Regions from separate parts of the Janthinobacterium sp. SUN128 genome, predicted to be linked through region 3. Evidence: predicted binding sites of a transcription regulator. Region 3 holds the regulator's gene; each other region holds the start of a gene.
The links. The regulator FNR, encoded in region 3, switches genes on or off when oxygen is low (the NO sensors DNR and NnrR bind a similar motif). The targets are predictions, from matches to a motif close to TTGATNNNNATCAA.

Region 1 (7,738 bases), on a different contig from region 3:
CCCTGGCCAGCGTGCGCCTGCCGACACGCGCCGGCGAAGCCGTGCAATTCACGTGGCTGGCCAGCGATGCGCCGCATGAGCGGGCGCGCAGCCGCATGAGCATCCTGCCGGCCGACGGCACGGTGACGGAAAACGAACCGTACAGCCAGCAGGCGCTGGGTTCGCGCCTCGTCAACATCATTTATCCGCTGCACATGGGCACGTATTTTGGCTTGCCGGGCCGCATCATCGTCACCCTGGCCAGCCTGGGCCTGCCCCTGTTCGCCATCACGGGCTGGATGCTGTACCTGGGCCGCCGCAAGGCGAAACGCGCCGTGCGGGCGCAGCGCGCCATGCTGGGCGCCGGCGCGCCGGGCCAGGCGAACACGGACTTGCCCACTCTCGTAGCCTATGCCAGCCAGTCGGGACAGGCCGAGCGCCTGGCCCTGGAAAGCGCGCGCGCCCTGCAGCAGGCGGGCGTGGCCGTCGACGTGCAATCGCTGGACCAGTTTGATCCCGCGCAATTGCGCCAGTACGAACGGGCCCTGATCGTCGCCAGCACCTTTGGCGAAGGCGAGGCGCCGGATGGCACGCGCCGCTTCGCGCGCCTGCTGCAAGCTACCTCCGGCACGCCGCTGGCGGGCCTGGAATTCGGCATGCTGGCCCTGGGCGACCGCCATTACAGCGCCTTCTGCGGTTTTGGCCATGCGCTGGCGCAACAATTGCAGGCGCTGGGCGCCACGCCCCTGTTCCCGCTGATCGAAGTGGACAAGCACGACCCCGCCGCCCTGGCCGACTGGTCCACAGCGCTGGCCCGCTGCAGCGGCAGCGCCATCGACGCCATCGGCGTGCAGGAAGAAGCGTCATATGCCGAGTGGCGCCTGGCGCGCCGCGTGCTGCTCAACCCGGGCAGCCTGGGCGGCGAACTGCATGAAATCACCTTGACGGGTCCGGCCGATGCCACCTGGGACGCGGGTGCGCTGGCGGAAATCATCCCATGCAATGCGGACGGCAGCGATGGCGAGGCCGGCAGTGCCCATCACGCGCCGCGCAGCTATTCGCTCGCTTCGCTGCCATCCGATGGCGAACTGCAATTGCTCGTGCGTCAGGAGCGCCATGCGGGCGATGACAACCAGGGCTATGGCGTCTGTTCCGGCTGGCTCACGCGCTTCGCCCCGCTGGACACCAGCATCCGCCTGCGCCTGCAAGCCAATCCCGCCTTCGCGCCCGCCCTGGTCGACGTACCCTGCATTTACATCGGCAACGGTTCCGGCCTGGCCGGCTTGCGTGCGCATTTGCGCGCGCGCCAGCGGGCGGGACTGGCCCGCAACTGGCTGCTGTTCGGTGAGCGCCAGCAAGCTTTTGACAGTATTTGCGGCGCAGAGTTGCAAGGCTGGCTGGACGCTGGCCACCTGGCGCGCCTGGACCGCGTCTTTTCGCGCGATGGTGAAACACGGCAATACGTGCAGGACCGCCTGCGCGCCAGCGCCGGCGAATTGCGCGACTGGCTGGCGCAAGGGGCCATCGTCTACGTGTGCGGCAGCCTGCAAGGCATGGCGACAGGAATCGATGCTGTACTGCAAGAAGTACTGGGCCAGGAGGGACTCGATGCCCTGCTGGCGGCCGGACGCTACCGCCGCGACGTGTATTGATCTACATCAGCCCGCCCCCCGGCGCCGCCCGGCTATGTGGGCAGGCGCACAGTCAGCGCCTGCCATCGGACTACAGTAGCGGCATGGCGGCATGGAGACATATCCGCGCCGCCCCACCCACAGTCTGCGAGGCTAGCCATGAAAAACCCCTGGATGAGCATGTACCTGAGCGCCGCCAACCGCATCGCCAACACGGCGCGCGGCCACGCCACGGCCGCCGTCAAGCGCGAAGCGGCGAAAAATACGCGGCAATTGACGCAAGTGTGGTTCGATTCCTTCCTGCCCCCGGCAGGCAAGCCACGACGCGGGCGCAAGGCGAAATAGCCCCTGGCAGCAGGCGAACTGGTGCAGTGCATCACAGCAATAAGTTGAAGTTACGACCAGGTGGGCTAAACTGCAAGCATGGAATAAAGATATGCGTACGCGATTGAAGTGACCGGCAGGCGCCGCACCCCCGCGCCGCCACCGGCTCATCAGGAGACGACCATGTTGACGCTCAAAGTGCTGGCCTGCCTTGCCCTGTCGGCCTTGATGCTCGTGCCCCTCGTGCTGAGGGATACGATGCAAACGTCCGCCGGGCAGCAATTGCAGGTGCCGAATGTCGATGCGCAAGGCATGTGGGCCCACTGGCCTAAGCAATAATACGCGCGGCTGAGAAAACACCGCTGACTGCGTTGCTTTGACTTGCCGTACTCGCGTACTGTCTGCGTCAAAGACGCCTTGCCAGCGGCGTTTTTCAGCGGCGCTCGGTAGTGGATTGCATCGTTGAAACCGCTTTGTTTTGCGGGTGGGGATTTGTTCTCTCCTCCCATTTATTTTTGCCTTGATTTGCTCCCCCTCTTCGCCGTACTTTTGATCCAGATCATGGATTTCCACCTTTGCTGCGCCCAAACTGGAACAGTCCGCTTCGCACCGTGACGGACTTAACCTGGAGTATCGGCATGGGTAAATCGCATTGGAAGGATGAGATGGCGCTGGGGGTTCCCGTCATCGACGAGGCGCATGAGGCGCTGTTTCAGGAGCTGGCGCGGCTGCAGCAGTTGGGCGACCAGCATTTCAGCGTGGCGTTTCGCGAACTGATCGCGGCCGTCGAACGCGACTTCCGCGAGGAAGAGGATTTGATGGAGCAGATCGCCTTTCCTTCGCTGGCCAACCACCGCGAACAGCATGCGCGCGTGCTCAGCGGCTTGCACCATGCCTGGGCCGCCGTCGATGAAGGCGACCTGGAACAGGGCCGCCATGCGCTGTCGCTCTTGCCGCAATGGCTGATCTTCCACCAGGCCACGATGGATCTGGCCCTGGCGGCGGCGCTGGAAATGGTGCAGCGCCAGCCAAACTGACCTCTACAGCAGCAGCACCGTGGCTTGCTCGGGCATGACGACGCGGTAGTGTCCCGGGTATTTGTCTTCGCCGTCGAAAATCTTGCAAAACACGGGTTGGTTGATGTCGTTCACGGCCGACTCGTTCATGGGCAAGGTGGCGATCAGTTGCTCGCCATCCATCAACTGCAAGGCACTGCCCCGCTCGGCCGCGCAAAACGCCAGCGATTGCACGTCGCTGGCGAACGGCCGCTTGTACCATGGCGTGATGGCCCGCACGGCGCGCCTGGCGTCCTGCAAGACCTGTCCCACGCGCGTGACGTTCCAGGCATCGCGCGCCACAGACGGCTGGAGGACGATATTCGCCGTCAGCTCCCCCCTGCCCTTGTTCACCAGGAAAGTGCCGTCCTGCGCGGCGATGTCATCGTTGAGCGGCACGACAAACACCCCGCCGCTGGAGACCTTGATCGGCACAGGCGCGCCATTGCCTTGCAAGGCTACGCGCACGTCGTCGATGGTGGCGCTCAGCTTGGCCGGAATCAGGCGCAGGGCCATGACCACGCTGCCGCTCGACACTTGCCACACTTTCCTGGCAGTCAGATAACTTTCGCGGTAAGCCGTGAAACGGATGCGCGGCGCCTTGGCGTCGCTGCTGGCCGTGATCGTCACCATTTGCGGTGGCAAGGCATCGTCTGCGCTCGCCGCTGGCGCCGGTGCCGATACCGGTGCCGCGGCGGGTATGGCAGGCGTGGCAGGCGCAAGGGGTGGCGATACGGCGGCGGGCACGCTGGCGCTCTGCAGCGGCGCGGGAACAGCCGGCGGCGGCGCGTGTTCCTGGGCCTGGCCCAGCGACACGACACACAACCATCCGGCACAAGCGATCCATGTACGCATGCATTTCTTTCAATGAGGAAAATATTTTATCAGCGCCTGCATTATCGCAGAAGGCCCGCCGATGCGCCGCCCCGGGTCTGCCTGCACTCCTGTCTGCACTCTTTTGGTGCGCACGCTTGATTATTTGGCAAATATCGCCTATATTGATAATGATTCTTATTCACGAAAGTGACGGGAATCGCGCGCCCTTCTTTTCCACTGCCCGACTGCGCCGGGCCTTGCGGTGGAACTGCTATCCAAGCCAGACCACGGGCCAGCATCACGCCATCCCCCCAGCTACTGTGCACCTCGCCAGACGAGATAGGAAAACACACGACTACAATATTCCAGGACAATGATGCAATCGACTACCGTATTTTCTTCTTCGCACCAGCCCGCCTTGCGCCCCCTCCCCCGCCTGCTGCACATCGCCCTGCTGAGCCTTGCCGCCGGCGTGGTCCTGCCGGCACAGGCTGCCGACGCCGCTGCGGCCGACGTCACCATGCCAGCCGTCACCGTGCTGGGCCAGTCGACGGCTACCACGGAAGGCACGCAGTCATACACGGCGGGCGAAGCGCGCAGCGCCACGCGCATGGACCTGTCCTTGCGCGAAACGCCGCAATCGGTCAGCGTCATCACGCGCCAGCTGCTCGACGACCTGGGCGCCGTGCGCCTGGACCAGGCGCTGGCACAGACGACGGGCATCCAGGTGGGACAGAACGATACGGAGCGCACGACCTTTTATGCGCGCGGCTTCGGCATCGACAATATCCAGATCGACGGCATGGCGCGCGGCGGCAATGCGCCATTGCAAGACACGATCCTGTATGACCGCATCGAGGTCGTGCGCGGCGCCACCGGCCTGATGGGCGGCACGGGCGACCCGTCGGCCACCATCAACATGATACGCAAGCGGCCGACGAAGGAATTCCAGGCCAGCGCCGGCCTGATCATGGGCCGCTGGGATGATCAGCGCGTCGAGGCCGACCTCTCCACGCCACTCAACGCGGAGGGCAGCGTGCGCGCGCGCACAGCCCTGGCCTGGCAAAAACGCGATTCCTACCTGGACATGTATCACGAACGCAAGACGGTGGGCATGGTCATCGTCGAGGCGGACGTGCGCCCCGGCACCCTGGTGACGGCCGGCGTCGATTTCCAGGACAACAAGCCCACGGGCGCCACCTGGGGCGCCGTGCCGTACTGGAACGCAGATGGCAGCCTGGCCAATTTGCCGCGCAACACCAGTTTCACGACGCCATGGAGCACCTGGGCCAACAAGCAGCACACGCTGTTCACATCGCTGGACCAGCGCCTGCCCGGTAACTGGAATATGCACCTGGGCTATGCGCGCACGGAAAGCACGAACCGCACCACCGTCGCCTATGCGGGCGCGGGCCATCCCGACCCGGCTACCGGTGAAGGCATGCGCCTGTGGACGGGCGCCTGGGGCGCAGGCAAGAAGAACAGCGACAATTTCGATGTGTACGCCAGCGGTCCCTTCACCTTGCTGGGACGCAAGCACACGGCCATCGTCGGCTGGAACGGCGGCAACCAGCGCTCGCGCTCGCTGGGCGGCGAAGCGGAAATCAATTACCCGGACTTCATCCCCGATTACCGCAGTTGGACGGGCAACATCCCCCGCCCCGTGTTCCATCCGGACGGCTCGCACACGGAAACCGTGACGCGCCTGGCGGGCGGCTATGTGGCCACGCGTTTGAGCCTGGCCGACCCGCTGCACCTGATCATCGGCGCGCGCAGCAGCACGTACCGCACGGATACGCGCAACTACGATACGCGAGGCGTGCACACGGACAATAGCGACTTCGTGGAAACGCGCAATGAAGTCACGCCGTATGTGGGCGCCGTGTTCGACATCAACAAGCAATTTTCGGCCTACGCCAGCTTCACGCAGCTGTTCAACCCGCAATCGAGCAAGGACCGCAACAACCAGTTCCTGGCGCCGGAAACGGGCGACAATGCGGAACTGGGCATCAAGGGCGAGTTCTATGAAGGCAAGCTGAATGCGTCGGCCGCCCTGTTCCACACGAAGAAAAAGAACCTGGCGGAACTCGACCGCACGGTGCCGCCCGGCTTCTTGCTGCCCGACGGCGGCCAGGCCATGGTGGCCAATGGCGCCGGCGTGACGGCCAAGGGCGTGGAATTCGACGTCTCCGGCCAGATCACGCCCGCCTGGGAAGCGAGCGGCGGCTATACCTACCTGCACGCGGCCGAGGCAGATGGCCGCCGCGCCGCCACCACGCAGCCGCGCCATTTGCTGCGCCTGGCCACCAGCTACCGCTTCGACGGCAGCCTGGCTGGCCTGAAAGCGGGCGCCAGCATGACGGCGCAAAGCGCCACCTACAGTGAATCGTGGTACGGCCGCCCGCCATCGGGCACGATCACGGATATCCCGCAGGCCGGCTATGCACTGGTCAACGCCATGGCCAGCTATGCGCTCAGCAAGCATGCCAGCGTGCAGTTGAACGTGAATAACTTGCTCGATAAAAAGTACTATCGCAACGTGGGCTTCTTCGACGGCGTGTTCTGGGGCGAACCGCGCAACATCAGCCTGGCCGTGCGCACGGCGTTTTAAGCGGGTTGCAGTGTTTCAACCTGCCGGCGCGCTGCGCCAGTGCGCGGGCGCCAGCAAGGTAAAGCCATCGAGCAAGGGGCCGCCGACCGGCGCCAGCACGGCGGCTGCAACCTGCCCGAACGCATGCTGGCCGGCCGGCAAGTCGGCCGCCACCAGGCGCAGAGCGCCATCGAGTTGCCCGGCGATATAGGCGTCGAACGCCAGCAGGCGGCGAAACAGGTGCTTGCCCTCGCCGCTCCACTGGCCCGCCGCGCGCAAGTGCAGGTCGGCCAGCGCCGGATACAACTGGCAGGCAACGGTCAGCGCCTCGCCCGGGTGACGGCTGTCGACCAGGTCTTCCAGCGAGGTGGTGATGGCGTAGCGGCGCCGCTGCAAATTGTCCGCATCGAGCACGGGCGGCCCGGCGGCGGCGATGGCTTGCGCCAGCGCCAGCAGCTGCGCGTGCTGCGGCCCGGGCGCGGCGATGTTCTCGCCTTCCAGCACCATCCTCGCCAGCGGCACCGTGCCGCCAGGTGCATCGATTTCCTTGCAAAAATACGTGAACGTGGCCACGTCATGCGCGAACAGTTCCACCGTGCGCCCTTCGGCCACGATGGTCGAGCGCCAGGCGCAGTCGAGGTGGTCGAACAGCAGCAGCAAGTCGATATCGGAACTGGGCGTCTGCCGGCCCGTGGCGAACGAGCCGCCGATGATGGCCGCCACGGCCGTGGGATACTGCTGCCGCACCAGCCGCGCGGCAATCGCGCGGATATCGTCATAGGTAGGGATCGTCGTCAAAGCACATTCTCCGGGCCGAAAAAGGTTATCCTACACGCGATCGTGCAGACGACATGCACGCCGCCGCCATCCTGCTAAACTGGCGCCATCTGATCAAGGAACAAACATGGAATACGACTGCATCGTGGTGCCCTCGCCCGTGGGCGAGCTGACCCTGGTGGCGCGCGGCGCGGCCCTGACCGCCATCCTGTGGGAAAACGACAAGCCCAACCGCGTGCGTCTGGGCGCGATGCGCGTCGATGACAGTTGCCCCGTGCTGCAGGAAACGGCGCGCCAGCTGGCGGAATATTTCGCCGGCACGCGCCAGCAATTCGACGTGCCGCTCGATTTTGCCGGCACGCCATTCCAGCAGGAAGTGTGGCGTGCGCTGCTGACGATACCGTACGGCCAGACGCGCAGCTATGGCGAGATCGCGCGCCAGATCGGCCGTCCCGCCGCCGTGCGCGCCGTGGGCGCCGCCAACGGCAAGAATCCCATTTCCATCATTGCCCCCTGCCACCGCGTCATCGGCGCCACGGGCGAGTTGACGGGCTTTGCGGGCGGCC
Region 2 (7,738 bases), on a different contig from region 3:
CAACGCCTGGCGCGCAACGGTTTCATTGCCGCCTTCCTGCCGCAGGCGCAGAAAGACGCCTTCCTCGCTACCGTCGATGCGTATTTCGCCCAGCACGCGGCCGCCCACGGCAGCGCGCAATAACATCCTCATAAAGACCCGCCGCCCATGTTCCGCCTCTCCCTGAAAATGACCGGCCGCGACTGGCGCGCCGGGCAACTGCGTTTCCTGCTCGTTGCGCTGATCGTCGCCGTGGCGGCCCTGTCGGCCGTGGGTTTCTTCGTCGACCGCCTGCGCGCGGGCCTGAACCGCGACGCGCACCAGTTGCTGGGGGCCGACCTGGTCATCAGCGCCGACCAGCCCGTCAATGCCGCATGGCGCGCGGAAGCGCAGAAGCGCGGCTTCCTCCTGGCCGACACGGTGACGTTTCCCAGCATGGCGCAGGCGGGCGAGGGCGAACAGTCGCTGTCGCAGCTGGCGTCCATCAAGGCCGTCTCGCCCGGCTACCCGCAGCGGGGCAAGCTGAAGATCACGACCAAACCGGGCGAGGCGCAGGATGCCGTGGGACGGCCAACCGACCAGGTGCCGGCGCCCGGCACCCTGTGGGTCGATGCGGCCATCCTGTCCAGCCTGAACGCCAGGCTGGGCGACACTCTGACCCTGGGCGACAAGGCATTTACGGTCACGCAACTGATCGCCAGCGAGCCCGACCGCGGCGCCTCCTTCCTCAATTTCGCGCCGCGCGTGATGCTGCCCCTCAGCGATCTTGCCGCCACGGCGCTGGTGCAGAACGGTTCGCGCGTGTCATACCGGCTGCTGCTGTCGGCGCCGCCCGCCAAGGCGGCCGAGCTTGCGCAATATCAAACCTGGCTGGAAAGCCAGATCAAGACGCAGGCCATCAAGGGCGTACGCATCGAGTCGCTGGAATCGGGCAGTCCGCAGATGCAATCGACCCTGGACCGCGCCGACCGTTTCCTGTCACTCGTCGGCTTGCTGTCGGCCATGCTGGCGGCCGTCGCCGTGGCCATGGCGGCGCGCCGCTTCATGCTGCGCCACCTGGATGCGTGCGCCATGCTGCGCTGCCTGGGCTTGACGCAAAACCAGGTCACGGCCATGTACGTGATCGAATTCCTGCTCGTTGGCTTGGCCGGCAGCGTGGTCGGCGTGATGGTGGGCTTCGGCGGCCACCTGGTGCTGCTGGAGCTGTTGGGAAAACTGGTGCAGAGCGACCTGCCACCCGTCTCGATGCTGCCCGCACTGCAGGGCGTGGCCACCGGCATGCTGTTGCTGCTGGGCTTTGCCCTGCCGCCGATTTTGCAGTTGCGCAATGTTCCCCATAACCGCGTGATCCGCCGCGAACAGGAGCCGCCGCAGGCGCTGGCCGTGGCCACGTATGGCCTTGGCATCGCCGCCTTCGTCGTGCTGCTGTTGTGGCAGGCGGGCGACGTGAAACTGGCGCTGCTGACGGCGGCCGGTTTCCTCGGCGGCTTCGCCCTGTTCGGCCTGGCCGGCTGGCTGGGCATCCGCTCGCTGAAAACCCTGCGCGGCGCCTTCAATCACCAGGGCTGGCGTTTTGCCGTCACTTCCCTGCAGCGCCGCCCGGGCGCCACCGTCATCCAGGTGGTGTCGCTGGCGCTGGGCCTGATGGCCTTGCTGCTGCTGACGGTGGTGCGCGGCGACTTGATGGTGGCCTGGCGCAACGCCACGCCGCCGGACGCGCCGAACCGCTTCATGATCAATATCCTGCCGGAACAGAAAGACCCGATCGCCGCGCGCCTGGCCCAGGCCGGCGTGGCCAACGCGCCCTTGTATCCGATGATACGCGGGCGTTTGGTGGCCGTGAACGGCAACGCCATCACGGAAACGACCTACGAGGATGACCGGGCCAAGGGCCTGGCCGACCGCGAATTCAACCTGTCGACGATGGCCACGATGCAGGAAGAAAACAAGCTGGTCGCCGGCAAGTGGTTCGGCAATGGGCCCGGTGCGCCGGCCGAGGCGTCGGTGGAGGAGGGCATCGCCAAGACATTGAAACTGAAACTGGGCGACAAGCTGCGCTTCGACATCGCCGGCCAGCCCGTGGAAGCGGCCATTACCAGCTTGCGCAAGCTGGAATGGGGCTCGATGCGCGTCAATTTCTTTGTCATCATCAATCCGGCCGCGATGGCGGACACGCCGCAGACGTGGATCACGGCCTTTCACCTGCCACCCGCGCAGGCGGACCTGGGCAATGCCTTGCTGCGCGATTATCCGAACCTGACGGTGGTCGACGTGGGCGGCGTGCTCAAGCAAATCCAGGGCGTGCTGGACCAGGTAGTGACGGCCGTCGAATTCCTGTTTGCCTTCACGCTGGCCTCGGGCTTGCTGGTGCTGTATGCGGCCCTGATGGGCTCGCAGGACGAGCGCACGCGCGAAGCGGGACTGCTGCGCGCGCTGGGCGCCACGCGGCGCCAGCTGGCACAGGCCCAGTTGATCGAGTTTTCGCTCGTCGGCGCCCTGGCCGGCTTGCTGGCGGCATCGGGCGCGGCCGCCATGGGCTGGGCGCTGGCCACGTACCAGTTCAAGTTCGCCTGGAGCTTCGCGCCTGGCGTGTGGGCCTTTGGTTTGCTGGCCGGCGCCCTGTGCGCGATTGCCGGCGGCTGGCTGGGCTTGCGTAACGTGCTGAAACATCCGCCCCTGCAGACCTTGCGGGAAGGCTAGTCTTAAGCGCTGACGCTATCGCCTGCGCCCGCCCGCAGAAATTGCGCGTAGGACATCACCGGCTGCCCCAGCTGGTGCGCCGGCACGTCGAACAGGGCCCAGAAATACGTCATGCGGCCCAGGCAGATGGTGGGCGCGGCGCAGTAGCGGAACCAGTTTTCGCCGATCTGCGCCGCGTACATGCCGTCGCTGTCGGCGTCGGAAAAGTAGGGAATCACTCGCATTTCCAGCAGGGCCAGCAGCAGTGACTCGGGCGCGTCGCTGTCGCGCGCCATTTCGTACTGCGTATGCAGGCTGCGTTCCGTCTCGATGATCATCAGCTTGGCGTGGCCTTCGCGCGTGAAGAACAGGATGCCGCTGGGATTGGGGAAAATATAGTATTCGACAAAACCATGGCGCTGGCACAGCTCGTGCACGACGGCGGCCAGCGCTTCGTCTTGCAGGAAACTGTAGTCGTGCAGCATCAGCAAGTCGCGCACGGTCTCCGATTGCTGCAGGAAGAATTCGCGCTGCAGGGCAACGATTTCCTGTTCCAGGATGTCGAGCGCATCGTCGTCGCTTTTCTTGATATAGCGGTCGATCAAGCCCCGGTTGAAGGCCGTCACGGCCACTTTTTCATCGGCCGCGCCCGTAAATAGAATCTTCTTGCACGGCAAGTCGCGCACGGCCTGGCAAAATTCCAGGCCATTCATCTGCGGCATTGAATAATCGACCACCAGCACGGAGGGCACGGCAAAGCGCTGCGCCTGGCCGCTGATGCGCCAGATGCGTTCGATGTCGAGCGCCACGTTGCATTGGTCGGGCGGCAGGTTTTGCGTGTCGAAGTTGACGTGCAGCGGCGTTTCGCCCGGCTGCGCGCTCTGGCGCAACCAGTGCAGGGCGCTGCTGGTGTCGTGGAAGGTCTTGCGCGCCAGGCCGGGATCGAGCTGGAACGCCAGGCTCTTCAGGAAGGAATCGCTGTCGTCGATCAATACGGTCAGGGTCGGATGGGTGTAGACGGGCAGTTGCATGCGTCACCTTGCGGGGGAAGAGGGTTGGAAGCGGGCAGGCACGGGCTGGGGGAATTCCAGGATGAAAATCGCATAGGCATGCTCGCGCGACACGCAGCGGATGCGCGCCTGCCAGGCGGTGACGATCTGGCGGCACAGGGCCAGGCCGATGCCGCTGCCGTTATGGACGGGATAGGAGTAAAAACGCTCGAAGATCAGCGGCAGGCGGTTCTTCGCGATGCCGCAGCCCGTGTCGATGAACAGCAGCCTGGGCACGGGGCGGGCGCCGTCGATGATGATGCGCACGCGTCCCTTGCCTGCCCGCTGGATGGCTTTCAGCGCGTTTCTCAGCAGATTCAGCAGGATCACCACGCACAGTTCGTCCTGGCCGGCGAACTGGAAGTCGGCACGCACGTCCACCTTGACGCTGCTGCGCTGGCTGTTGCTGGTAAATGGGTAGCGCTTGAGCACGGAGTTCACCATCTCCAGCATCGATAGCGCCTGGTTAGGCTGGAGGTTGCGGTTCACGGCACTGGCGCTCATCAGGAACAGATCGATCATGTGATGCATGTGGCGCACTTCGAACTGGATGCGCGACAGGGCTTCCTGCAACGGGGGCATGTCGTCCGCCTGGTCGGCCAGCTGCGGCAGCAGCCGGCGCATGCCCCGCACATTGGCTTCCACGCTGGTCAGCGGCGTGCGCAGCTCGTGCGCCACGGAACCAAGCCCGGCCGCCAGGCCTGCCAGCCGTTCCAGTTCCAGCACCTTGCTGCCCACTTTCACCACGGACAGCGCGGCAATGGTGAACCAGTGCACGGGCAGTTGCTGCAGCACTTCACGTTGCAGCAGGAAGCCGCCTTCCCCCTGCAGGATGACGGCGAGGCAGGCGGCGCTGGTGCCGATCAGGTAGGCGCAGCACGCCAGTTTCGTTTCGAAATGAAACAGCACGACCAGGCCGATCAGCAGCGATTCGCTCCAGATGGACGACGCATGGTTCATCAAAAACATGAAAGTAAAGAAGAAGGGCAGGATGTAGCTGAGCGCGAACAGCAGGTAACGCGACAGCCAGCGGACCGAGAAGCGGCGGGCAAACAGGCCAGCCATGCAAATGCCCACGCCCGTCAGGCGCAGGGTCAGGTTTTCATAGGCTTGCGGAAAAAAGTAATGCCACAGCAGGTAGTACAGCGGCATCGCCACCGTGCCCACGGCGGCCAGCATGGCGACTCGGCCGGCCAGGTCCTCATGCGGCACGCGCTCATGCAGCAGCGAATGGAGCAGGCGCCTGCGCCAGTGTGTCCATCGTCCTTGCAATTGCTGCGTCATGACTCTGCCTAGATTCTCTTTAGAACATTATCATCGCGTAAATTTTCCTGGTTGAACGGTTATCTCGTCGGACATTGATATACGTCAATGGATGGGTTTGCAACACGGTCAAGGCTTTAATTTGCAGCAAACCTTTCCCTAGGAGAAAAACCATGACTATCGCTACCAGCGTGCATACCCCATCTTTCGCCCGTGCCGAACACTGCCTGCCCGACTACATCGTGCGGCGCATGGATGCGCATCACATCACGCGCATCGAAAAACTGCTGGGCGGCCAGCATCCCCATGCCTGGCAACCGACCCCCGCCCATGCTATTTTCCTGGCCGGCAATGACTACCTGTCCATCGCCGCCGAGCCGACACTGGTGGCGGCGCAGGTGGCATCCCTGCAGGCGCATGCGGGCGGCATGCTGATGTCGGCCGTGTACTTGCAGGAAGGCAGCGAACAGCACCGGCTGGAAAGCCGGCTGGCCCGCTTCATGGGCTGCGAGGATGGCATCCTGGCGCAGTCCGGCATGGCGGCCAACGTCGGCTTGCTGCAGTGTATCGCCGGCCCCGGCATTCCCGTTTACCTGGACATGCAGGCTCACGCGTCGCTGTGGGAAGGCGTGCTGTCGGCCCAGGCCCAGGCCGTGCCCTTCCTGCACAACGACATGACGCACCTGCGGCGGCAGGTGGCAAAGCATGGCCGTGGCGTGATTGTCGTCGATGCCCTGTACAGCACCAACGGCAGCCTGGCGCCGCTGCTGGAGCTGCTCGATATCGCCGAGCGCAGCCACTGCGTGGTGGTGGTCGACGAGTCGCATTCGCTGGGCACGCACGGCCCGCAGGGCGCGGGCCTGGTGGAAGCCTGGGGACTGGGCCACCGCGTGCATTTCCGCACGGCATCGCTGGCCAAGGCCTTCGCGGGCCGGGCCGGTTTCATCAGCTGTTCCAGCCGCTTCAAGGGGTATTTCTTGTCCGAATCACGCCCCGCCATCTTCAGTTCCTGCCTGCTGGCGCATGAGCTGGCGTGGCTGGGCGCGGCGCTCGATTTCATCATGGCCGCCGACGAGCGCCGCGCCACCCTGCGGCGCCACACGCTGCAGGTGCGCGACGGCTTGCGCGAGCTGGGCTACAACGTCAGCGATGGCACGGAGCAGATCGTGGCGCTGGAGGCGGGCGGCGAACCGGCCACCCTGGCCCTGCGCCAGGCGCTGGAACGGCACGGCATTTACGGCGCCATGTTTTGTGCCCCGGCTACGGCGAAGAACCGCGCCATCGTGCGCCTGACCCTGAATGCGGGCTTGCGCGAGGATGAGTGCGCAAGAGTGCTGGCCGCCTGCGCCGCCATCCGCGACGAAACGGGCGTGGAGCACTGGCAGTCGACACGGCGCCTGCGCAAGCTGGCGCTCGTGTAAGGGCGATGCGTCAGCCGTTCGCTGGCTGGCTGCCGGCGATGCCGGCCAGCAGCATGGACAGCGGTGCCAGCTGTTCCGCGCTGGCGCTGCCCAGCAATTCCTGGCCCAGTGCCTGCGCTGTCGCATCGGCGTGGAGCAGCAGGGCTTGTCCCGCTTCCGTGATGACGGCATAGCCGACACGGGCATCGCGCGCATCGGCCTGGCGCGCCACCAGGCCGATTTTTTCCAGCGGCATCAAGGAGCGCGTGATGCCGGAGGCCGTCAGCGCCAGGCGTTCGGCCAGGTCGATGCGACGCAGGCGGCCGCCGGGCGCGCGCTGCAAGTGGTACAGCAATTGATAATCGCTGAAGCTCAGGCCATGCAGATTGCCCAGGATGCTGTCGAAGCGGCGCACCAGCACGGCCTGGGCGCGCGCCAGGCGCAGGCAGAAGTCCAGCGCGCTGGCACCGTCCGGCGGCGGGGGAGTGTGATCGATCATGACGTCCTTTCAATTCGCTGCGAAGTGCTTGAGTGCGCAAGTGTAAAGCATGGCCGCTCAATAGCGTGCCTGTCCCTGCTCCAGCAGCTGTGCCTGGTACAGCGCCAGCAGGGCGTCCAGCTCGGCATCCGCATCGAAGGCTGGATCGTCGGGCACCTTGACGGCATCGAGCAGCTCGAAACGGAAGGCCGCTGCGCCGTCGCGTTGCCAGTCCGCCTGCAGGAGGGCGTTGCGGTGCTTGCCCAGATTCAGTTCGAAGCGATGGCGGTTCAGCGCGCCAGGGGCATTGCGGCTGCGTTCGAGCAGGGTGCGTCCGCTGGGCAAGTGGCGCAGCGCGATGATGCCCAGCGCGGGCGCTTGTTGCCGGTAGGCCGCTTTCAGGGCCGCTTGTCGTGGTTTATCCATGCTGTGACTGCCTTAAGGTTGAACTGCATAATCGCTAGCCCCGATGCGGGGAATATCCGTCCACAGGATGGCGGCCCCGGCGGCGGCCAGCAGCAGGGCGCCGCCAGCGCAGAACAGCTCGCCCACGCTCAGGTGGCGCAGCAACGCACCCGTGGCCGCCGCCGACAGGGGCGCCAGTCCCAGGAAGATGCCCATGAACAGTGCCATCGCGCGGCCCAGCATGGCGGGCGCCACGCGCCGCTGTATCCACGTAAAGATGGCTACCTGCACATAGCCGCCCAGCATTCCCGTGACGGCCAGCAAGGCCGCGCCCTGCCAGGCCGTGCCGATTTGCCCCAGCGCCATCAGCAGCAGGCCCACGACCGCATCGACCAGCAGCAGGGTGGCGCCGAAGCGGCGGCGCAGCCAGGCGCCGCCCAGGCTGGACGCCAGCATGCCGGCCAGAGTGCCCGCACCGTGCGTGC
Region 3 (7,738 bases):
TTTGTCGATCGTCCACTTCTGGGCGCTGATCTTCACCTACATGTGGGCCGGCCCGCATCACCTGCACTACACGGCATTGCCTGACTGGACGCAATCGATCGGCATGGTCTTCTCGCTGGTCCTCCTGGCACCAAGCTGGGGCGGCATGATCAACGGCATCATGACCCTGTCGGGCGCCTGGCACAAGCTGCGCACCGACCCGATCCTGAAATTCATGATCGTCTCGCTGTCGTTCTACGGCATCGCCACCTTCGAAGGTCCGATGATGTCGATCAAGACCATCAACTCGCTGTCGCACTACACCGACTGGACCGTTGCCCACGTGCATGCGGGCGCCCTGGGCTGGGTGGGCTTCATCACCATGGGTTCGATCTACTACCTGCTGCCGCGCCTGGCTGGCCGCACGCAGATGCACAGCACGCGCCTGGTCGACGTGCACTTCTGGGTGGCCACCATCGGCATCGTGCTGTACATCGCCGCAATGTGGATCGCCGGCGTGATGCAGGGCCTGATGTGGCGCGCGGTCAATCCGGACGGCACCCTGACCTACACCTTTGTCGAGAGCGTGAAAGCGACGTATCCGTACTACGTGGTGCGCGTGGCCGGTGGCCTGCTGTACCTGTCGGGTATGTGCATCATGGGCTACAACACCTGGATGACGCTGCGCGGCAGCAAACTCCCCGTCGCCCGCATTCCGGAACTGAACGCGGCGCACGCCTGATAGGAGCGAAAGCAAATGAAATTTTCACATGCATGGATTGAAAGAAACCCCTGGCTGCTGATCGCCCTGGTCACGGTGGTGATCAGCATCGGCGGCGCCGTCGAGATCGTTCCCCTGTTCTTCCAGAAGAGCACGACGGAACCCGTCGCCGGCCTGAAACCATACTCGCCGCTGCGCCTGGCGGGCCGCGACATTTACGTGCGCGAAGGCTGCTACAACTGCCACTCGCAGATGGTGCGTCCGCTGCGCGCGGAAACGGAACGCTATGGCCACTATTCGGTCGCCGGCGAGTTCGTCTACGACCGTCCGTTCCAGTGGGGTTCCAAGCGCACGGGCCCCGACCTGGCCCGCGTGGGCGCGCGCTACAGCGACGAATGGCACCGCACGCACTTGAACAACCCGCGCGACGTGGTGCCCGAGTCGAACATGCCGTCCTACCCCTGGCTGGCGAAGACCAAGCTGGTGCCTGACGAGATCATGCCGAAGATGCGCGCCCTGAAACGCCTGGGCCAGCCGTACAGCGATGAAGAGATCGCCGCCGGCCCCGCGCAGCTGCAGGACAAGACGGAAGAAGACGCCCTGGTCGCCTATCTGCAAGGCCTCGGTACATTAATCAAAACAAGGAATTAGCATGGCAATCGAAAACCTGTTTGACAGCGCCAGCAGCGTCATGACGGTGGTTTCCTTTACGACGTTCGTGGGCATCCTGTGGTGGACGTTCAGCCGCAGCAACAGCGACTTCGACGCGGCGGCACGCCTGCCGTTCGCCGACGACGCGCTCGACTATCCGGCCGAAGCCGAAATGACCCTGGCGAAGGAGCATAACCATGGCTGACTTTACCAATGGCTTCTGGAATATCTACATCATCGTGCTGTCCCTGCTGGGCATCATCGGCTGCGGCGTGCTGCTGTACTCGCAGTCGAAAATCAAAGTGGTCGAGGGCGCCCCCGCTGACGGCACCACGGGCCACGTCTGGGACGAGGATTTGAAGGAACTCAACACGCCGATGCCGCGCTGGTGGATGTGGCTGTTCTACATCACCATCGTCTTCTCCCTGGCGTACCTGTTCCTGTACCCGGGCCTGGGCAACTATGCCGGCAGCCTGGGCTGGAAGTCGACGGGCCAGTACGAGGAAGAACTGAAGAAGGCGGAAGCCGACTACGGTCCCCTGTTCAACAAGTACCTGAGCCAGGACTTGAAGACGGTGGCCGCCGATCCGCAGGCGCAAGCCATCGGCCAGCGCCTGTTCCTGACCTACTGCGCGCAATGCCACGGTTCGGATGCACGCGGCAACAAGGGCTTCCCCAACCTGACCGACAAGGACTGGCTGTATGGCGGCGAACCCGACGTCATCAAGACCACCATCATGCACGGCCGCAATGGGCAGATGCCACCGATGGGCGCCGCCCTGGGCTCCGAAAAGGATGTCGAGAATGTGGCCCATTATGTGCTGAGCCTGTCCGGCTCGACCTCGGATCCCGTCAAGTCCGTGCTGGGCAAGGCCAAGTTCGGCGCCTGCATGGCCTGTCATGGCGCCGATGCCAAGGGTAACCAGATGCTCGGCGCGCCGAACCTGACGGACAAGACCTGGCTGTACGGCGGCAGCGCCGATACCATCATGGAAACCGTACGCAAGGGACGCAGCAACACCATGCCGGCCTTCAGCGATTTCCTCGGCGAATCCAAGGTACACGTGCTGTCGGCGTATGTCTGGAGCCTGTCGAATCCGCAGGCACCCGCGAAGTAAAAATGGAACCTCAAGTCATCAAGATGTATGCGGCCCGCGAGCAAATCTACCCTCGCGAGGCCAAAGGACGCTACGCTACCTGGCGATGGGTATGCGTATGGCTTACCCAGCTGGCGTTCTACGGCTTGCCGTGGTTGACCTGGAATGGCAGGCAAGCCCTGCTGTTCGATTTGACCACGCGCAAGTTCTACATTTTCGGCGTCGTGCTGTGGCCCCAGGATTTCATCTATCTGGCGGCCCTGCTGATCATCTGTGCGTATTTGTTGTTCCTCGTCACGGCCATTGCCGGGCGGGTGTGGTGCGGGTTCTCCTGCCCGCAAACGGTATACACGGAAATTTTCCTGTGGGTCGAACGCCGCATCGAGGGCACGCGCAGCGCGCGCATGGCCCTCGACAAGCAGGGCCCCTCCGTGCGCAAGGCATTCAAGAAGACGGCCAAGCACCTGGTATGGGGCGCCATCGCCCTGTGGACGGGCTTTACCTTTGTCGGCTACTTCACGCCGATCAAGGAACTGGCGCAGTCGGTGACCACCCTCAATTTCGGTCCCTGGGAATGGTTCTGGGTCTTGTTCTACAGCCTGGCAACCTACGGCAACGCGGGCTGGCTGCGCGAGCAGGTGTGCAAATACATGTGCCCCTACGCGCGCTTCCAGAGCGCCATGTTCGACCAGGACACGCTGATCATCACCTACGATGCCAAGCGCGGCGAACCGCGTGGCGCCATGAGCAAGAAGGCCGGCAACAACGACAAGCTGGGCGATTGCATCGACTGTACCCTGTGCGTGCAGGTGTGTCCGACCGGCATCGATATCCGCAACGGCCTGCAGTATGAATGCATCGGCTGCGCCGCCTGCGTCGATGCCTGCAACAGCGTGATGGACAAGGTCGAGCGGCCGCGTGGCCTGATACGCTACAGCACCGACCATGCGATGGAAAACAACTTCAATTCGAAGCAGATACGCCAACGCGCCATGCGCCCGCGCGTCCTGATCTACACTTCCATCCTGGCCCTGATCATCATCGCCGTGTGTACGTCGCTGGCCCTGCGCACGCCCCTGAAAATGGACGTGATCCGCGACCGCGGTTCGATGGGACGCGAAGTGGAGGACGGCATGATCGAAAACGTCTACCGCCTGCAGATCATGAATACGTCCGAGCAAAGCCAGCATTTTAAAATCAGCGCTTCCGGCTTGCCGGGCCTGACCTTGCTGACGCGCGAAGAAGTGACCTTGCAGCCGACGGAAACGCTGGGCTGGCCGATCCGCCTGCGCGTGCCGCACGGCGTCGGCGAGAAGGGCTCGAACAAGATTGCGATCGAATTGCAATCGCTGGACGATCCATCGCTGCATGTGCGTGAAAGCGCGGTATTCATCGTGCCGCGTTAACAAGGAAAGGCGGACGGGGACCGGGTGCCCTCGCCGCCGCCACGAAGTTGCAGGAAGGCCGGTCCCCATGCGGGGACTGGCTGATCAAACAGGAGAAACACCATGTCCGACAGTCTGAAACTGCAACCCCCCGTTGCACCGTGGTACAAGCATCGCTGGCCATGGCTGCTGATGATCGGTCCCGGCCTGTCCGTGGTCGTCGGCAGCTTCATGGGCTATATCGCGTTTACGCAGCCCGATGCGCTGGTGGTGGGCGATTATTACAAGCAGGGCAAGGCGATCAACCAGGATTTGAAGCGCGACACGATCGCCAGCGACCTGGCCATGGATACGCGCCTGTCATATGACGTGGCTGCAGCGCGCCTCAGTGGTTCCGTGCACAGCTTCGGCAAGGCTTATCAGGCGCCGCTGCAGCTGCACCTGGCGCATGCGACCCTGCCGGAAAAGGATATCAAGCTGCTGGTGCAGCCCGATGCGGCCGGCAATTTTTCCGTAGCACTGCCGATGCTCGAGCGCAGCCGCTGGCAAGTGCTGGTGGAAAACGACAAACGCGAGTGGCGCCTGTCCGGCATCTGGACCTGGCCCCTGCAACGCAGCATCGCGCTGCACGCGGATGAAGAACTGTAAGTCTTATTTGCAGACGTCCGTGCCGGCCGTAATGGCTTTCAACTTGGCCGGCTGCAGGATTTCGATCTCGCGGTTCGAGACGCGCAGCCAGCCTTCCTTCTTGAATTTCGACAATAAACGGCTGACGCTTTCGATGGTCAGGCCCAGATAGTTGCCGATTTCCTCGCGCGACATGCGCAGCTGGAAATTGCTGCCCGAATAGCCGCGTGCTTCATAGCGCGACGCCAGGTTGACGATGAAGGCGGCAAAACGCTGGGTCGCCTGCATATTGCCCAGCAATAGCATGACGCTTTGCTCGCGCGTGATTTCCTGGCTCATCATGCGGTGGAAATGACGCAGCAGGGTCGGCATATTGCCCAGCAATTGTTCCAGGCTGGAAAACGGAATTTCACACACTTCACTGTCTTCCAGCGCCACCGCATTACAGTGGTGGCGGTCGGCGCTGATGGCATCCATGCCCAGCAGTTCACCGGCCATCTGGAAACCCGTCACCTGCTCTTCGCCACCCGGATTGATCTGGTAGGTCTTGAAGTGCCCGAGGCGGATCGCGTACAGGTTCTGGAACGAGTCGCCGATGCGGAACAGCGAGGCCCCGCGCACGATCTTGCGGCGGCGGCCGATGATCTGGTCCAGCCTATCCATGTCGCCCACATCAAGGCCCATCGGCAGGCACAATTGATGCATGCTGCAGGTCGAGCATCGTGCACGCAACGCCTCCACGTTCACGGTGGGCAAGGTGGGAGTGAGTAGCGCTTCAGTCATGTCGGTACCTTTTAGAAAATGCAACAACAAGTTTACTGCATACAGCTGCATACAGGGTTGCCGTATGCCAATTTCACCGTAAATTCGGCGAATAAACGACGTCCAGCCTTTAATTATATGGCAACATCGTCAAAAGCCCATACGGGGCGGGCAATTTGCGCGGCGGCGCTTGCCAAGCTGGGGTATTGATAGGAAAATTCCTGACAGCATTATCTGCCGCCTGTGCCGCCCGGCACTGAAAAGGAAATCATGAAGCCTCTCGGCATTAAAGCAAAAGTCGCGCTGGCCACCAGCCTGACCTCGATCGCCATGATCGCGCTGGTCACCATGATCCAGGTGCAGCACATGCGCGACGACTTCACCCGAGTACTGCTGAGCCAGCAGTCATCCCTGATCAGCCGCACCGCTGCCGAGCTCGACGACAAGCTGGGCATGCTGCTGCAGATTGTCACCCTGACGGCCAGGCAGCAGCCGCCGGAATTGATCGCCCAGCCCGCCAAACTGCGCGAATACTATGCGCGCCGCTCGATGCTGGTGCTGTTCGACGACGTGCTGGTGCTCGACGCGCATGGCGCCATCGTGGCCGACATGCCGGAAGTGACGGGGCGCGCCGGCATCAACGTCGCCGAGCGCGAGTATTTCCAGACCGTCCTGCGCACGCGCCAGCCCATGATTACCGAGCCGATGCTGGGCAAGTCGAGCGGCATGCCCATCGTGCAGATGGTGGCGCCCGTGCTGGCCGCCGATGGCCAGGTGGCCGGCGTGGTGATCGGCGTGCTGCGCCTGTACAAGGACAATCTGCTGGGCCGCCTGCGCTCGGAAAAGATCGGCAAGAGCGGCTATTACTTCATCCTCACGCGCGGCGCCGTGCCGCGCTATGTGCTGCACCCCGATACCAGCCGTTTGCTGCAGCCGCGCAAGCCGAACGCCAACCTGACGACCACCCAGCTGCTGAAGGAGGATGGCGAAGGCAGCATGGTCAGCACCAACAGCCGCGGCATCACGGCCGTCAACAGCTTCAAGCGCCTGAAATCCGTGAACTGGCTGCTGGCCGCCTCGCTGCCCGTCGAGGATGCCTTCGAACCGTTCGATGGCGTACTGTACCGGCTGGTGCTGTGGAGCATCCTCGCTTCGCTGCTGGCCGCCTTTGTTCTGGGCTTGGTCACCGTACGCCTGCTGTCGCCGCTGGTGCGCCTGCGCGACACCCTGCTGGCCCTGCGCACCAGCGGCAGCCGTTTCACCCCCGTGCCGGTACAGCAGCGCGACGAGATCGGCGAACTGACGGAAGCGTTCAATGGCCTGATGAGCGAACGCGACCGCCTGCAGCAGGAACTCGAAGCGCGCGCGGCGGAGCTGGAGCAGGAACGCGACCGGGCCGAGGCGGCCAACCGCGCAAAGAGCGATTTCGTGGCCAACATGAGCCATGAAATCCGCACGCCCCTCAATGCCGTGCTGGGCATGGTGTATTTGCTGGGCAATACCAGGCTCGACACGGAACAGCGCAAGTACCTGACCATGGTCAGAGTGGCGGGCCAGTCGCTGCTGGGCATCCTCAACGATGTGCTCGACTATTCGAAGATCGAGGCGCGCCGCATGGAATTGTCACCCGTCGAATTCGACCTCGATGAAGTCATGAATACCCTGGCCACGACGATGACGATGAATGCGGGCGAAAAGGAGCTGGAACTGGCCATCGCCGTCGAGCCCGACGTACCGCGGCGCCTCGTGGGCGACGCCCAGCGCCTGCAGCAAATTCTCGTCAACCTGGCCGGCAACGCCATCAAGTTTACCGAGAGCGGCGAAGTGGTGGTGGCCGTCAGCCTGGCCGAGAGCGAAAACGGGCGCGCCTGGCTGCGCTTCGAGGTGCGCGACACGGGCATCGGCATGACGGAACTGCAGCAACAGCAGCTGTTTGCCGCGTTTTCGCAGGGCGACCAGAGCATCACGCGGCGCTTCGGCGGCACGGGCCTGGGCCTGGCCATCAGCAAGCAGCTGATCCACATGATGGGCGGCGACATCGCCGTCGCCAGCAGCGAAGGCAAGGGCAGCCGCTTCTGGTTCAGCGTGCCCTTCGAGATGCTGGCGCAGCCGGCCGAAACGCGGCGCACGCCGGCCCTGGGCCAGCTGCGCCTGCTGGTGGCCGACGACAACCGCACCACGCGCGAACTGATCGTCAAGCTGATCGAGGCGTGGGGCTGGCTGGCCGACGAAGTGGACTCCGGCTTTGCCGCCATCGAACTGTACCGCGAACGCCTGGCGCAGCAGCAGCCGTACGACGTGGTGCTGGCCGACTGGCACATGCCCGTGATGGACGGACTGGCCACGGCCAAGGCCATCCGCCAGGCGGCCAGCGGCCAGCGCCAGCCCATCGTGGTGATGGTCAACGCCTTCGCCCGCAACCACCTGGAGGAAATCTCCAGCGCGGCCGAGGCCGATGTCGTGCTGATGAAGCCGATCACGGGCTCCAGCCTGTTCGATGCCCTGCACCAGGCGCT
Region 4 (7,738 bases), on a different contig from region 3:
CGTGATCGAAGCGGCGCATGCCATGGGCGCGTCAGAAATGCAGATCATCTTCCGCGTGCTGCTGGTGGAAGCGCGCTCCGGCCTGGTGCTGGCCCTGACCGTGCTGTCGATCAGCTTCCTGTCGTATTCGGCCGTGGCCGGCGTGGTGGGCGGCGGCGGTATCGGCGACCTGGCCATCCGCTACGGCTACTACCGCTTCGAGACGGACATCATGGTCGCCACCGTGGCCATCCTGATCGTGCTGGTGCAAACCATCCAGTTCGCCGGCACGCGCATCGCCAAGCGCCTCGACAAACGTTAATTCATATTCAGTATTTCAGTACAAGGAAAAGCATGAACCACATTCGCCGCAACCTGCTCCTGGCCGCCGCCAGCCTGGCCTTCGCCACCGCCGCCCACGCCAAGGACCCGAAAGAACTCGTCATCGGCACCAGCTCCGGCCCGTATTCGGACCAGCTGAAGCTGGGCATCAAGCCTATCCTGGAAAAACAGGGCTACAAGGTCAAGATCGTGGAATTCAACGACTACGTGCAGCCGAACTACGCGCTGGCCGAAGGTTCGCTGGACGCCAACGTATTCCAGCACATCGTCTATCTGACCAAGTTCGCCACCGATAACAAGCTGCCACTGAGCTCATTGATCACCGTGCCGACCATGCCGATCGGCCTGTACGGCGGCAAGCAAAAGTCCTTGGCCGACGTGAAGAACGGCGCCACCATCACCATGCCGAACGATCCGACCAACCAGGCGCGCGCGCTGGTGATGCTGGCCAAGATGGGCTGGATCAAGCTCAAACCGAACGTCGATCCGCTGCGCGCTTCCGAGCGCGACGTGCTGGAAAACCCGAAGAAGCTGAAACTGGTGCCGCTGGAAGCGGCGCAGCTGCCACGTTCGCTGGCCGACGCCGACTACGCTTTTGTCAACGGTAACTTCGCCCTGGCCGCCGGCATGAAGCTGACGTCGGCCCTCGCCGTGGAAAAGATCTCGGACAGCTACATCAACCTGGTCGCCATCCGCACGGCCGACAAGGCCAAGCCATGGGTCAAGGACCTGGAAGCGGCCTACCGCTCGCGCGCCTTCCTCGACGCGACGAACAAATACCTGGCCGGCTACGAAAAGACGGACTACCAGCTGGCGCTGGAAAAGACGCTGAAAAAATAAAGCAAAGCGCTGCACGCAAAAAAACGGCCAGGTTCACACCTGGCCGTTTTTTTATTGCCCGCGCCGCGTGGACGCCGTCATGCCATGCTTAGAAACGGTAACCCACACCGACGCCGATCAGGAGTGGATCCACCTTGACTTCGCTGATCTTGGCGCCACCGGCCAATACGTCGCTGCGGATCTGCACTTTCTTGATGTCGAAGTTCAAGGACCAGTTTTTGTCCAGTTTGTAATCGACACCGGCTTGCAGCGAAAAGCCCCAGCTGTCATGTTCCAGGCGGCCGGCCCCGTTCAGCAATTTCACGTCCGAGATATTCGTGTAGTTCACGCCCGCACCCACGTATGGGCTGAACTGTTTTTCAGGCATGAAGTGGTATTGCAGCGACAGGGTCGGCGGCAAATGCTTGAAGCTGCCGATCTTCGTGCCGGACAAGGTGACGTCATGCTTTTGCGGATACGTCAGGATCAGCTCGGCAGCGATATTTGGCGTGAAGAAGTAGGAAATATCGATTTCAGGAATCGTCTTGCTGCTGACGTGAATCAGGTCGGATGCGCCGACGCCACCAACGGGAGCAGATTTGTTGGCCGGATCGATATGCACGGCGCGCGCACGGACCAGCCATGGGCTTTCCTGTGCCATTGCGTTGCCGGCGAATGCGCCGATGGCGGCCAGGACGATTGCTGCTGCAGTTGCGGACTTTTTCATTTTATTTCCCTCTGTCGTTAAGTAACGCTGCGAAGTCTAAGAGTGCAGTGCAACAAAAACTTTGATCCACATCAAATAGTGCTAGATGGCATCATCAGAGGGATTTTTTCCTTTGCCCAAGTCAAGAAAATGCGGCAGCGCAGCGCACGCCTACGTATCAATGCACGCCGCCAAACAGGCTGGCGACCCAGTCGGCAAACACGCGCACACGGGGCGACAATTGCCGGTGGTGGGGATACAGCACGGACACGGGCAACGGGTCGGGCCGCAAGTCCCGCAGCACTTCCACCAGGTCGCCGTCCGCCAGCGCCCGCTCCAGATGGTAGCGGGGCGCCTGGATCAAGCCCATGCCCGCGCGGCAACAGGCGTGGTATGCGTCCGCACTGTTGACGGACACGGTGCCCGGCAAGGCCACGCTGTGCCGCTGCCCATCCGCCTTGAAATCGAAGGGCCAGACCTTGCCCGTCTGGGTGGAAAAGAAATTGACGGCGCGGTGGCCATCCAGTTGCGCCAGACTCTCCGGCGTGCCGTGCGCGGCCAGGTAGGCGGGGCTGGCGCACGTCACCTGCTCCAGCAGCGCCACGCGGCGCGCCACCATGGACGAATCGCCCAGCTCGCCCACGCGCAGCACGCAATCGACGCCTTCGCGCACCAGGTCGACGAGGCGGTCGCCCATGCCGATTTCCAGTTCGATCAGCGGATAGCGGGTGCAGAACTGGTCCAGCACGGGCATGACGAAATGCATGGCCAGGGTCGCGTGCAGGTCGATGCGCAGCTTGCCGGCCGGCTGCTGGGCCGCCGAACTGAACACGGCTTCCGTTTCTTCCAGGTCCGCCAGCAGGCGCGCGCAGCGCTGGTAATATGCCTCGCCATCGGGCGTGGGCGTCACTTGCCGCGTGGTCCGCTGCAGCAGGCGCACGCGCAGCCGCGCTTCAAGCTGCTTGATCGCATGCGTGACGGTCGCCTTCGGGTAGCCGAGGTCATGCGCCGCCTGCGTGAAACTGCGCAGTTCGACGATGCGGGTAAAAATGCGCATCGCATCAAATCGGTCCATCTTCCTGCCCCATTGTTATTCCTTGCTGCACAGTGTAGCGATATCACCGTTGGTTTTGCAATTGCAACGCAAGATGCGTGCAACGCAATCGACGCTTGCGCCGATGTCACTGGTCTGCCGGCCGGCTAGCCAGCATAATATTTCCACTCCGCACAATACAAATGAGAATAGTAATGATTATCATTTGCGATATAATGCACTACCTCGCTCAAGCGACTACAAAAAGGAATGGGAGACATGGATATATTGAGGGAACTGCGTGAATCGGGCTTGAAAGTAACCATCCCCCGCTTGCGGATTCTGCAGCTGTTTCAAGAAGGCACGATCAAGCACCTGAGTGCGGACGATGTCTACAAACTCTTGCTGGCCGAAAAAATTGACGTGGGCCTGGCCACCATCTACCGCGTGCTGATGCAGTTTGCCGAAGCGGGCATTTTGTTTCGCCGGCACTTCGAATCCGGCCACGCCGTGTTCGAACTGAACGAAGGCCAGCACCACGACCACCTGGTCTGCACAGGCTGCGGCAAGGTCGATGAATTCGTCGACGAAGGCATTGAACTGCGCCAGAACGAGATCGCCGCCGAGCGGGGCTTCGTGCTGCACGAGCACGCTCTGTCGCTGTACGGCACCTGCGCCGAGTGCACGGCGAAGAAAGTCCCGCCGCGCAAAGCGTCCTGAGGCAGCGCGCAGCGTAGCGCCTGGCAAGCCACCTGCGCTACACTGCGTGCGCCGCAGCTCAGCTCAACAAAGGACCAGCATGTACATCGGAGAAATCGCCCGCCTGGCGGGCACCTCGCCCAAGGCCTTGCGCCACTATGAAGCGCTGGGCTTGCTGGGCGACGTGCGCCGCTCGGGCGCCTACCGCGTCTACACGCAGCAAGACCTGGCGCAAGTGAGGCTGATACGCCAGGCGCAGGCTCTGGGCTTCCGCCTGGCCGAACTGCTGCCCATCCTGGCCGGCGACGATACCGACTGGGCCGTCCTGTCGCAGCACATCGCCGCCAAGCGCGCACAGGTGCGGCAGGATATCGCCCGCCTGCGCCAGCTCGATGCGCAATTGGCCGACATCGACACGGAAATCCGCGACTGCCTGGCACAGCAGCGTCTGCAAGAGGCCGCTTGACTCTGCCCCCAGGGGCAGGCTTTAGCATGCAAGCTCTTCTTTAACGGACAGCCTGCATCATGACCAAGACGACACCCAAGCGCATTTTGATACTCCTCGGCCACCCGTCGGGCGACAGCTTTTGCGCCGCCCTGGCCGAGGCCTATGCCACCACGGCCCGCAGCGAAGGCCACACTGTGCGCGAACTGCGCCTGGGCCAGCTGGACTTCGATCCCATCCTGCACGAAGGCTACCGCCAGGTGCAGCCGCTGGAAGCGGACTTGCTGGCGGCGCAGGAAGCCATCAGCTGGGCCGAACACCTGGTGTTCGCCTACCCGATCTGGTGGGGCGGCGCACCGGCCCTGCTGAAGGGCTTTGTCGACCGCGTCTTCCTGCCCGGCTACGCTTTCAAATATCGCCCCGGCAAGGCCTTCCCGGCGCAACTGCTGAAAGGCCGCACGGCCCAGCTGCTGGTGACGATGGATACGCCGCCCTGGTATTTCCGCTGGGTCTACCGCATGCCCGGCATCCACCAGCTGCGCAAGACGACGCTGGAATTTTGCGGCATCCAGCCCGTCAGGGTGGCCAGCTTCGGCCCCATCCTGCACTCCACCGAGCCGCAGCGCGCGCGCTGGCTGGCGCAGGCACAGGTGCTGGCCCGGCGCCTGTAAGTTGCTTGCCATGCAGCCATCTTGCATACGGTTTTGACAAGCTGGTAATCAAGCCGTCATATTCCAAGGCTACCATGATGATATTGCCTGTTTGTCAGTCGCCTTGCCGTCGCGACAACAAGGGTCCGATCGTCATGTAAAGGTAGCCGCTGTGGAGTTCAACGCTTCTCGATTGCATCTTCCCCGTTATCGCACGTCCGTGGCGTCCGACCTGTGCATCCCCACGGAATCCGTGCAGGCCGACGCCAGCAACTTCGCCGTGCTGGAATTGTTCACGGAACGGCGCGACATGATGAGCCTGCCCGTCACCGAGCAGCAGAAGCCCATCGGCCTGATCAGCCGCAACATCTTCATGTCGCAGATGTCCAAGCCCTTTTATCACGAGGTGTACGGCAAGAAGAGCTGCATCGCCTTCATGGACAAGGAACCGCTGATCGTCGATGGCGCCATGAGCATCGAAGACCTCACCTTCCGCGCCGTGGAAGCGGGCGAAAAGGCGCTGGCCGACGGCTTCATCATCACTTCCGATGGCGCGCTGGCCGGCGTGGGCTTCGGCTTGCAGCTGATGAACGTGGTGGCCACCATGCAGGCGGAAAAAAACCGGCAAATCATGCACAGCATCGATTACGCCAGCGTGATCCAGCGCGCCCTGCTGCGCACCTCCGATGCGGAATTGCGCGCCACCCTGCCCGACGCGCACCTGGAATGGCAGCCGCGCGACGTCGTCGGCGGCGATTTTTACTTTTTCGAGCGCCACGCGGGCGGCTGGTTCGCCGCCATCGCCGACTGCACCGGCCACGGCGTGCCGGGCGCCTTCATGACCCTGATCGCCTCGTCGGCCTTGAGCCAGGCCTTGCGCGAGCTGGGGCCGCACGATCCGGCCGCCCTGATCGGCGCCGTCAGCCGCGCCATCAAGACCCTGCTGGGCCAGGATGGCGCCGGCAGCGGTGAAGCCACCAGCCACGCCGGCTCGAACGACGGCATGGATTGCGCCTTCCTGTGCTACGACACGGCCAGCGCCAGCCTGCGTTTTGCGGGCGCGAAACTGGCGCTGCATGTGGTCGCGCCGGGCGAAGAGAGCGTGCGCGCCATCGACGGCGCGCGCATGGGCGTGGGCTATGTCGACACGCCAGCCGGCTACTGCTGGCACAACGAGACGCTGGCCATTCCCGCCGGCAGCCTGCTGTTCCTCACCACCGACGGCTTGCTCGACCAGATCGGCGGTGCGCGCGACATCGCCTACGGCAAGCGGCGCATGCGCGAGCAATTGCTGGCGCGGCGCGACGCTTCCGCCAGCGACGTGGCGGCGGCGCTGCTGCAGGACAGCGCCGCATGGCAAGGCAAGCAGCCGCGCCGCGACGACCTGACCTTTTTCTGTTTCCGCCTGTAGTTTTGGCGCCATCGAGCCACCTTATCAACAAGAAACCGGGTCACCGGCTAGCCAGGAGCACGGACGTGCTGTACGAAGAATTCAACGAGTTTTGGGATGTGGCCCGCAAGCGCAACATCATCTTTTTTTACGTGGGCTATTTCTCGCAGCACGTGGTGAATGCCATTTCCGAAACCATCAAGGCGCGCCTCGATACGGCCGGTGCGGCCGGGCCCACGCGGCGGCGCATCTTTTCCTCGTTCATCGAGATGTCGCAAAACATCATGCATTATTCCGCCGACAGCCTGACGCCCGATGCGCAGCTGGACCAGCAGATGCGGCGCGGCTCGTTCTGCATCGGCACGCGCGGCGACAGCTTTTTCCTGCTGTGCGCCAACCCCGTCTCGACGGACAACGTGGCGCAGATCCGCGCCCGGCTGGAACCGCTGCACACGATGACGATGGAGGAAATCCGCCTGGCGTATAAAAAGGCCCTGCGCGAGGAAGCGCCCGCCGACAGCAAGGGCGCCGGCCTGGGTTTCCTCACCATGGCGCGCGACGCCAGCGAGCCGCTGGAATTCGAATTCGTCCAGGATCCCCAGGAACCGGGCCACACCATCTTCTGCATCAAAGCCATCATTTGAAAGAGCCGACTCAGGAAAGCATATGCAATTACCGTCACCACTGTTCATCGCCGCGACCCCGAGTTCGCCCGAAATCGACTTTCGTTTCGAGCAGCACACCCTGTCGATCAAGGGCGAGTCGTATCCGGAAAACGCGGCCGCCTTCTATGGCCCGCTGATCGCCGCCGTGCGCGCCTACCTGGAAGGCTGCCGCGAAGCAGCCATCACCGTCAACGTCTCGCTGGCCTACTTCAACAGCTCCAGCACGAAGATGCTGTTTACCCTGTTCGACACCCTGAACCAGGCGGCCGTGGACGGCAACCAGGTGCGCCTGAACTGGTATCACGACGAGGACGACGACACCATCCTGGAATTCGGCCAGGAGCTGCAGCAGGACTTCACTGCGCTGGACTTCCGCGACCATCCCGTGCAGGGCAACTAGGACATGCGCGCCGCCATCTCCGAGTCCGGACTGGAGCCCGACCTGTTCACCGTGGAAGCGGCGGCGCTGGCTGCCGCGCGCCGCATGCACGCCGACGCCAGCGCGTCGAGCGCGGAACAGCGGCGCGTGCTCGGTGAACTGATCAATCACTACGAGCGGCTGATGCGCGAGACGCGGCGCCTGATCGGCCGCAGCGACCGCGCCGAGCGCGACATGCATCTGCTGAACCGGCAATTGCAAACCCTGGCCGGCCAGCTCGAATACCGCGCCACGCACGACCCGCTGACGGGCGCCCTGAATCGCGGCGCCGTGATCGACCACGCCTCGCGCTGCCTGGCGCAGGGCGACATGGCGCTGATCGTGCTCGACATCGACCTGTTCAAGCAGGTCAACGACGATTTCGGCCACCCTGCCGGCGATGGCGTAATCCAGGCCGTGGTCGACTGCCTGAAAGGATTGCTGGGACAGGAGACGGCCATCGGCCGGGTCGGCGGCGAAGAGTTTTCCGTGGTCTGGCCCACCTCCTCGCGCGACGACGCGGCGCAAGTGGCGCAGCGCATCTGCGAGACTGTCGGCCGCCAGCGCCATGCCGCGCCCATCACGCGCGCCA

Region 1: a site for FNR is predicted at 2,484-2,497, ahead of O3297_RS03750 (bacteriohemerythrin). Genes of this name have one in related genera too.
Region 2: a site for FNR is predicted at 5,066-5,079, ahead of cqsA (alpha-hydroxyketone-type quorum-sensing autoinducer synthase). Genes of this name have one in related genera too.
Region 4: a site for FNR is predicted at 1,929-1,942, ahead of O3297_RS12025 (OmpW family protein). Genes of this name have one in related genera too.

Annotation. Positions count from the first base shown of each region.
Region 1 covers NZ_JAPWHY010000001.1:781,296-789,033, reverse strand. The annotation lists gene O3297_RS03765 (sulfite reductase flavoprotein subunit alpha) at 1-1,631, shown strand, start outside; gene O3297_RS03760 (hypothetical protein) at 1,770-1,955, shown strand; gene O3297_RS03755 (hypothetical protein) at 2,118-2,273, shown strand; gene O3297_RS03750 (bacteriohemerythrin) at 2,573-2,971, shown strand; gene O3297_RS03745 (hypothetical protein) at 2,975-3,844, opposite strand; gene O3297_RS03740 (TonB-dependent siderophore receptor) at 4,182-6,416, shown strand; gene O3297_RS03735 (nucleotidyltransferase domain-containing protein) at 6,432-7,193, opposite strand; gene O3297_RS03730 (methylated-DNA--[protein]-cysteine S-methyltransferase) at 7,300-7,738, shown strand, end outside.
Region 2 covers NZ_JAPWHY010000001.1:3,420,024-3,427,761, reverse strand. The annotation lists gene O3297_RS15490 (adenosine deaminase) at 1-123, shown strand, start outside; gene O3297_RS15485 (ABC transporter permease) at 148-2,679, shown strand; gene O3297_RS15480 (response regulator) at 2,682-3,689, opposite strand; gene O3297_RS15475 (sensor histidine kinase) at 3,693-4,991, opposite strand; gene cqsA (alpha-hydroxyketone-type quorum-sensing autoinducer synthase) at 5,144-6,391, shown strand; gene O3297_RS15465 (MarR family winged helix-turn-helix transcriptional regulator) at 6,402-6,869, opposite strand; gene O3297_RS15460 (GIY-YIG nuclease family protein) at 6,927-7,274, opposite strand; gene O3297_RS15455 (MFS transporter) at 7,287-7,738, opposite strand, start outside.
Region 3 covers NZ_JAPWHY010000006.1:151,960-159,697, reverse strand. The annotation lists gene ccoN (cytochrome-c oxidase, cbb3-type subunit I) at 1-721, shown strand, start outside; gene ccoO (cytochrome-c oxidase, cbb3-type subunit II) at 737-1,351, shown strand; gene O3297_RS26785 (cbb3-type cytochrome c oxidase subunit 3) at 1,353-1,556, shown strand; gene ccoP (cytochrome-c oxidase, cbb3-type subunit III) at 1,549-2,469, shown strand; gene ccoG (cytochrome c oxidase accessory protein CcoG) at 2,472-3,854, shown strand; gene O3297_RS26770 (FixH family protein) at 3,957-4,481, shown strand; gene fnr (fumarate/nitrate reduction transcriptional regulator Fnr) at 4,485-5,243, opposite strand; gene O3297_RS26760 (response regulator) at 5,493-7,738, shown strand, end outside.
Region 4 covers NZ_JAPWHY010000001.1:2,672,362-2,680,099, forward strand. The annotation lists gene O3297_RS12015 (methionine ABC transporter permease) at 1-301, shown strand, start outside; gene O3297_RS12020 (MetQ/NlpA family ABC transporter substrate-binding protein) at 334-1,161, shown strand; gene O3297_RS12025 (OmpW family protein) at 1,250-1,867, opposite strand; gene O3297_RS12030 (LysR family transcriptional regulator) at 2,025-2,921, opposite strand; gene fur (ferric iron uptake transcriptional regulator) at 3,159-3,599, shown strand; gene O3297_RS12040 (MerR family transcriptional regulator) at 3,679-4,044, shown strand; gene O3297_RS12045 (NAD(P)H-dependent oxidoreductase) at 4,104-4,694, shown strand; gene O3297_RS12050 (SpoIIE family protein phosphatase) at 4,867-6,084, shown strand; gene O3297_RS12055 (SiaB family protein kinase) at 6,150-6,707, shown strand; gene O3297_RS12060 (DUF1987 domain-containing protein) at 6,730-7,128, shown strand; gene O3297_RS12065 (GGDEF domain-containing protein) at 7,132-7,738, shown strand, end outside.